2 regions of the Pseudonocardia sp. CA-142604 genome follow, and region 2 is predicted to be linked to the other one. Evidence: riboswitches for the same ligand, from Rfam matches in the RefSeq annotation. Region 2 holds a riboswitch; the other holds the start of a gene.

Region 1 (3,198 bases), 640 kb from region 2:
CGAAGCGCCGACCGAGCACAGCGACGTCATGCCCATGAGCGAGCGCGCGAGCGAATCATCAACACAGCGCCCCAGCGAAGCGCCGACCGAGCGCAGCGAGGTCATGCGATGAGTTGGGTTGACGGGGTTGTTCTGGCGCTGGCACTGATCGCGGCCGTCTCCGGTTGGCGCCACGGCATGGCGGTGGCTCTGCTGTCGTTCGTCGGGGTGCTCACGGGGGCGGTGCTCGGGGTCCGGCTGGCGCCCTTGCTGGCCGCGGGCGTGGAGGCGCCCACCACGCGAGTCATCGTCAGTGTTGTCGTGGTCGTGCTGCTGGTGGCCCTCGGCGAGACCACCGGCGTCTTCTTCGGGCGCCGCATCCGCGACCGGATCACCGGCCATCGCTCGTTGCAGGTCGACTCCACGCTGGGCTCTGTGCTGCAGGCCGTCACCGTGGTGATCGCGGCCTGGCTGGTCGCGCTGCCACTGGCCTCGGCGAGCTTCCCCGGTCTCGCCTCGGGCGTCCGTGGGTCGGAGGTGCTCCGCGCCGTCGACTCGGTGATGCCGGCAGGGGCCAAGGCGCTGCCCGCGGAGCTGCGGCAACTACTCAACAACTCCGGCTTCCCCGACGTGCTCAGCCCGTTCGCGGAGACACCGATCACGGAGGTCGGCCCGCCCGATCCGGCGCTCGCCCAGAGCCCGGTGATCGAGAACCTGAGCAGCAGCGTCCTCAAGATTCGTGGCCGCGCCCCGTCGTGCGCCCGCCAGCTCGAGGGCACGGGGTTCGTGATCGGACCTCAGCTCGTGCTCACGAACGCCCACGTCGTCGCGGGCACGTCCGAGACCGGCGTCGAGGTGGTGAACAGGCGCGGCCGCACGGTCGAGCTGAGCGCCGAGGTGGTGTCCTACGACCCCCGCGTCGACCTCGCGGTGCTGCGGGTGCCGGACCTGGCCGCGAAGCCGCTGACGTTCGATCCGCAGCCGGCCAAGCCGGGCGACGACGCCGTGGTGCTCGGCTACCCGCTGGACGGGCCCTTCACCGCCACCCCGGCGAAGATCCGGTCGATGATCAACCTGAAGGGCCCCGACATCTACGACGACGGCGAGGTCACCCGCGAGGTGTACACGGTGCGAGCTGTGGTCCGCTCGGGCAACTCCGGCGGCCCGCTCGTGGCACCCGACGGCACCGTGATCGGTGTGGTCTTCGGTGCCGCGCTCGACGACCAGGAGACCGGGTTCGTCCTCACCGTCGACCAGGTGTCGCACGTCGTGCAGGCCGCATCCGGGCTGCGCAGCGAAGTGAACACGGGTAGCTGCGCGGCCTGAGCCGCTCAGCTGCTGCGGGAAGCGCGCACGAAGGCCCAGCGAGGTTTATGCTGTGGGTCACAGGCGATGGGGCTCGCCGTTGACCGCCCACCCCGGGCTGATAGCTCCTACCAACAGGGCTCGACTCTGGAGGTAGGGCATGACAGCAAAAGTTCCCCACTCTCCCGTCCCGCAGCACCGCGGCTTGCCGTCGTCCTTCGTCGCCGGATCGCAGCGTGGGTGCGGGTACCGCTGCCCGGATTACCGCCATCCCGCCGGAAGAGCCGCACAACAACAATCCGAGTTGCACACCCGACACAATCGGTGGAGCACGTCAACTGGAGCGCGGACATGAGCGCATTGCTTGAACAACCCGAGAGAGTGCCCGCCACACCCAGCAAGAACCCGGCCAACACCCTCATCGTCGGACACTGCCGCGACACCGCGAGCGACCACGCCCTCGCCGTCGCCGCAGAGCTCGGACGCCGACTCGGCGCTCAACTACACGTCGTCCACGCCGTGGTCCTCGACGACTACCCCATCGACCCCGACGCCGCCGACTGGGAGGAGCAAGGCGAACAAACCCTCGTCGAGGAGCGTCACCAGGTCGAAGCCGCCCTCACCCGAAGCGGCCTCGCATGGACCTACCAATCCTGCCGAGGCAACCCGGTCAGGGCGCTCGCCGCCGCAGCCGACGAACACGACGCACTCATGATCGTCGTCGGCACCCGCGGCGAAGGACTCCGAGCCACCCTCGCCCGGCTCGTCCAACCTTCGGTCTCACACGCCCTGATCGAGCGCCAAAACCGCCCGGTTCTCGTCGTCCCGCCTGGACAGTTCAACTGACACGGCCACATCAACAAGCCGGGCCCCGGGCGGCATCTCGTGAACCGCGCGCCCGCGCAGGGACCTACGCCTCGGCACTGATGGACGGGTTGCGACGGCGTCGCCGTCCAACGGGCCGCCAGTCCCGACCTCAGACGTCGCGCGTGATCGTCTGGTCGCGGCCGGGGCCCACTCCGATCGCGCTGACAGGCGCGCCGGTGAGCTCCTCGATGCGGTGCACGTAGTCGCGCGCCGCGCCCGGGAGGTCGTCGAATGTGCGGCAGCCGGAGAGGTCCTCGAACCAGCCCGGGAGCTCCTCGTAGACGGGCACGGCGTGGTGCACGTCGGTCTGCGTCATCGGCATCTCGTCGATCCGCTTCCCGTCGACCTCGTAGCCCACGCAGATCGGCACCTTCTCCAGCCCGGAGAGCACGTCGAGCTTGGTGAGGAAGAAGTCGGTGATCCCGTTGACCCGTGCCGCGTAGCGGCCGATCACGGCGTCGAACCAGCCGCAGCGGCGCGGCCGCCCGGTGGTGACACCCACCTCGCCGCCCGCCTTGCGCAACTGCTCACCCATCGCGTCCAGCAACTCGGTGGGGAACGGGCCGGAGCCGACACGCGTGGTGTAGGCCTTGAGGATCCCGATGACCCGGGTGATGCGGTTGGGGCCGATGCCCGAGCCCACTGCCGCACCACCGGCGGTGGGGTTGGAGCTGGTGACGAAGGGGTAGGTGCCGTGGTCGACGTCGAGCAGGGTGCCCTGCGAGCCCTCCAGCAGGATCGTCTCGTCGGCCTCGAGTGCCTGGTTGAGCAGCAGGCGGGTGTCGGCGATCCGGTCGGCGAACCGGCGGCCGTGGGCGAGCACCGTGTCCACCACCTCGTCGACGTCGAGCGCGCGGCGGTTGTAGACCTTCACCAGCACCTGGTTCTTGAACTCCAGGGCCGCCTCCACCTTCTGGTGCAGGATCTTCTCGTCGAGGACGTCGGCCACCCGCACGCCCACGCGAGCGACCTTGTCCTGGTAGGCGGGCCCGATGCCCCGGCCCGTGGTGCCGATCTTCGCCTTGCCGAGGAACCGCTCGGTGACTT
Region 2 (3,198 bases):
CGGCAACGTCGCCGACCTGCAGGCGGGAGTGATCAACGCCGCCGCGGCCGGTTACAGCGCAGCCGTCGCGATCAACGCCGACCTCGTCGCCGACGACGTCCGCCTCGCCATGACGGGCCACGCCCGCCGCGAGGGGGTCGACGACCGCGGTGTCGGAGCAACGACGGCGGAGCCGTTCTCCGCGCTCGTGGAGGCCGGGGTGAGTGAACGCGTTCTCGGGGTTCGCCGCCACGGACTCTGACGGCGAGGACCCCGGGGACGCTCAGCGCGCGGCGGCTGCGGTCTGGTCCGGCTGTGCGGCGCGGGCCGCCGGCGCCCCGTAGCGCAGGCCGTCCATGAGCAGGTCGAGGAGACGCCCGGCCTGTTCACGCCGAGCCGGATCGCCGGCCGACAGGGCGACGCCCCCGACGCCGATCAGCACGTCGTCCGGCTTCACGTCGGACCGGATCTCGCCGGTTGCGGCGGCGGCCGACAGCAACTGCTCGATCGCGGCGTTCAGCCGCTCGCGGCTGTGGGCATAGGGGTTGGCACCCGAGGCGATCACCGCGCGGAGCGCATCGGCCATGCCGATCTTCGCGGTCATGTAGTCGATGAAGCGGTCCATCCAGGCGCGGGTGGCCTCCACCGGCGGGAGCGATTCCAGCAGATCGGACGCCGCGTCGCAGACGGCAGCCAGCTCGTTGCGGTAGGCGGCCTCGATGAGCGCTTCGCGCGTGGGGAAATGGCGGTAGAGCGTGCCGATCCCCACTCCGGCGTCCTTGGCGATCGCGTCCAGCGACGCGTCGAGCCCCTTCTCGGAGAACGCGCGCACCGCGGACGCGAGCAGCAGATCGCGATTGCGTCGGGCGTCCGCGCGAAGGGGCCGTCCGGCGGGGTCGTCCACGTGCTCCTCCTCCTGCAGCCTGCCGAAGTGAGGCCGCACACACTCATTGCCAAGTGGAGGATCATCCGGCTGGGTCTGAAGACCGGAGCTTCCTCCATTTCAGGCTAGCGCGTCGACCGTCGCCGCGCTTCAGAACAGGACAATCATGACGGTTACGACTCGGATCGCCACCCCGTTCGGTCGCGAAACCACCGCACAGGACGTCCTCCACGGAGTCGACCTCACCGGCAAGCGGGCCGTGGTCACGGGCGGCGCCTCCGGGGTCGGCAGAGAGACCGCCCGTGCGCTGGCCGCGGCCGGGGCCGAGGTGACTCTCGCCGTGCGCAACATCGAAGCAGGCGAAAGCGTAGCTGCCGAGATCGTCGCCGGTACCGGCAACGCCGACGTCGCAGCGGCCCCTCTCGACCTCGCCTACGACCCGGCGCGAGCCGCCCAGAACCCTGACACCTTGGGTGTCTCGTCCTATGCACTCGACCTCGACCTCGCCGGCCGCCTCTGGGACGTCTCGCGGGAGGTGGTCGAAGGCTGAATTCCGGGCAGGGGCGGACGTCCTGCTCGTCGCCGCTCTCTACGCACTGTCGAGCGAACGGGTAGTCTGGGATCGCACACAGGTGATGGGGCTCGCCTACAACCGCCCGGCTGGGCTGATGGCTCCTACCGACAGGGCTGTTCTGTGGGTAGGAGGTGGTGATGTCAGCCCTATCCGTTTCTACTGCCGCTATGAGTTGCGGCTGTCGTCAACTCCATCCGTACCGGTGGAGTCATCATGAACGGCGACGTCGATGAACCGGCGGGAGCGGCGCGCACTGCGCGCGATCGCGCGGAGGCTCGCACAGGAGGACCCATCGCTGGCCCGACGACTGCACCACGGGGCACCTCCGGCGCCCGCCACGGTGCTCGACCGGATCGCCTGGACGTACTTCGCGGTGTCGATCACCCTCATGGCGTCCGGGTTCGTGCTCGACGACACCAGCCTGCTGAGGGGTGCGACGTTGCTGCTCGCCGTGTTCCCGCCGCTGATCCTCGTTCTGGCGGCGGCGTTCCGGGTCACCTCCCACGACCAGTACATGGCTCGCCGGCTACGGGATTGAGCGGGTGCGATGAGCGCCGACGTTCCCCACGACCCTGAGCCCGCGAGCGGCATCGACCCGGACGTCGATATCGGCATACCGGCGCAGCGACGCGAACTCGCGGGGCATCCGCTGGACGTGCTGGGAGCGATCGCCGTCGGCGGCGTGATCGGTGCCGAAGCGCGCTACGGAATCGGGCTGGCGTGGCCGCACGGGCCCAGCGGATGGCCGTGGGCGACGCTGCTGATCAACCTCTCCGGTTGCCTGCTGATCGGCGTGCTGATGGTGGTCATCACCGAGCTCGTCGAGCCGCATCGCCTCGCTCGCCCGTTCCTCGGGGTCGGGATCCTGGGCGGCTACACCACGTTCTCCACCTACACGGTCGACGCCATCTCACTCGCTGACGGCGCCCGGCCCGGTCTGGCGGTGGCCTACCTCGTCATCACTCCGGTCCTCGCGGTGCTCGCATGCGCACTCGGCGCGGGCGCGACCCGGCTGGCCGCCCGCCTTGCGGGCGTGCCGCGCCCCGGAAGCGGGGGGTGACGGCGATGGAGGTGTTGTGGGTGGCACTTGGTGCGGCGATCGGGGCGCCGCTGCGATACGTCGTCGACCGCACGGTGCAGACCCGCCACCGGACACGGTTCCCGTGGGGGACCTTCACCGTCAACATGATCGGTTCGTTCGTGCTGGGCGCGCTGGTCGGAGCCAGCGGCGCGCTCCCCCCGGCGCTGGAGACGGCCGCCACGGTCGGGTTCTGCGGTGCATTGACCACGTACAGCACCTTCAGCTACGAAGCGTTCGCCCTGCTGGAGGTCCGGGCCCGCGGGGTCGCCGTCGCCTACGTGGCAGGCAGCGTCGTCGCCGGGCTGGGCCTGGCCGTGCTGGCCTGGTGGGCCGCGCGCGCGCTGGTGTCGTGAGGGAGATCGGCATTCGCAATCTCCGTTGACGGGGATTCCCCTTCCGGGTCTTCTGATCGGCGGAGTGCCGTGAATTCGGGAACCGCCCGATACGATGCCGGTCCGCTTGGACTCGCGGGAGTCCTCCCATGCTCGACACGTCGTCACACGATCAGATCCTGAGCTGGCGAGAGCACGGCACGAATATGCGTGCGCGCTGGCTCACTGCCGACGGCCATCGACCGCCATGCCGCGTGATCGTCGTCGGCGACGATCTCAGCGCCGACAAGGCCTGCCGGATGGCGGCGGAGGGAACGGGCCTGCTGTGGCGAGGTGATTACCACAACGC

What was found. Region 2 has a riboswitch for fluoride ahead of ACQPZQ_RS41210 (DUF3040 domain-containing protein). Riboswitches for the same ligand answer to the same signal wherever they lie in the genome.
Region 1: linked by a shared signal. The riboswitch ahead of ACQPZQ_RS44315 (universal stress protein) and the one ahead of ACQPZQ_RS41210 (DUF3040 domain-containing protein) in region 2 are both predicted to bind fluoride.

The regions. Positions count from the first base shown of each region.
Region 1 is NZ_CP192045.1:9,696,392-9,699,589, forward strand. Features, by position in the region: gene ACQPZQ_RS44305 (hypothetical protein) at 1-112, shown strand, start outside; gene ACQPZQ_RS44310 (MarP family serine protease) at 109-1,305, shown strand; fluoride riboswitch at 1,359-1,422, shown strand; gene ACQPZQ_RS44315 (universal stress protein) at 1,636-2,130, shown strand; gene ACQPZQ_RS44320 (adenylosuccinate synthase) at 2,261-3,198, opposite strand, start outside.
Region 2 is NZ_CP192045.1:9,054,029-9,057,226, forward strand. Features, by position in the region: gene ACQPZQ_RS41195 (NAD(P)/FAD-dependent oxidoreductase) at 1-241, shown strand, start outside; gene ACQPZQ_RS41200 (TetR/AcrR family transcriptional regulator) at 263-883, opposite strand; partial or broken gene ACQPZQ_RS41205 (SDR family NAD(P)-dependent oxidoreductase) at 1,029-1,292, shown strand; fluoride riboswitch at 1,485-1,547, shown strand; gene ACQPZQ_RS41210 (DUF3040 domain-containing protein) at 1,666-1,974, shown strand; gene ACQPZQ_RS41215 (fluoride efflux transporter FluC) at 1,984-2,496, shown strand; gene crcB (fluoride efflux transporter CrcB) at 2,502-2,870, shown strand; gene ACQPZQ_RS41225 (methyltransferase) at 2,999-3,198, shown strand, end outside.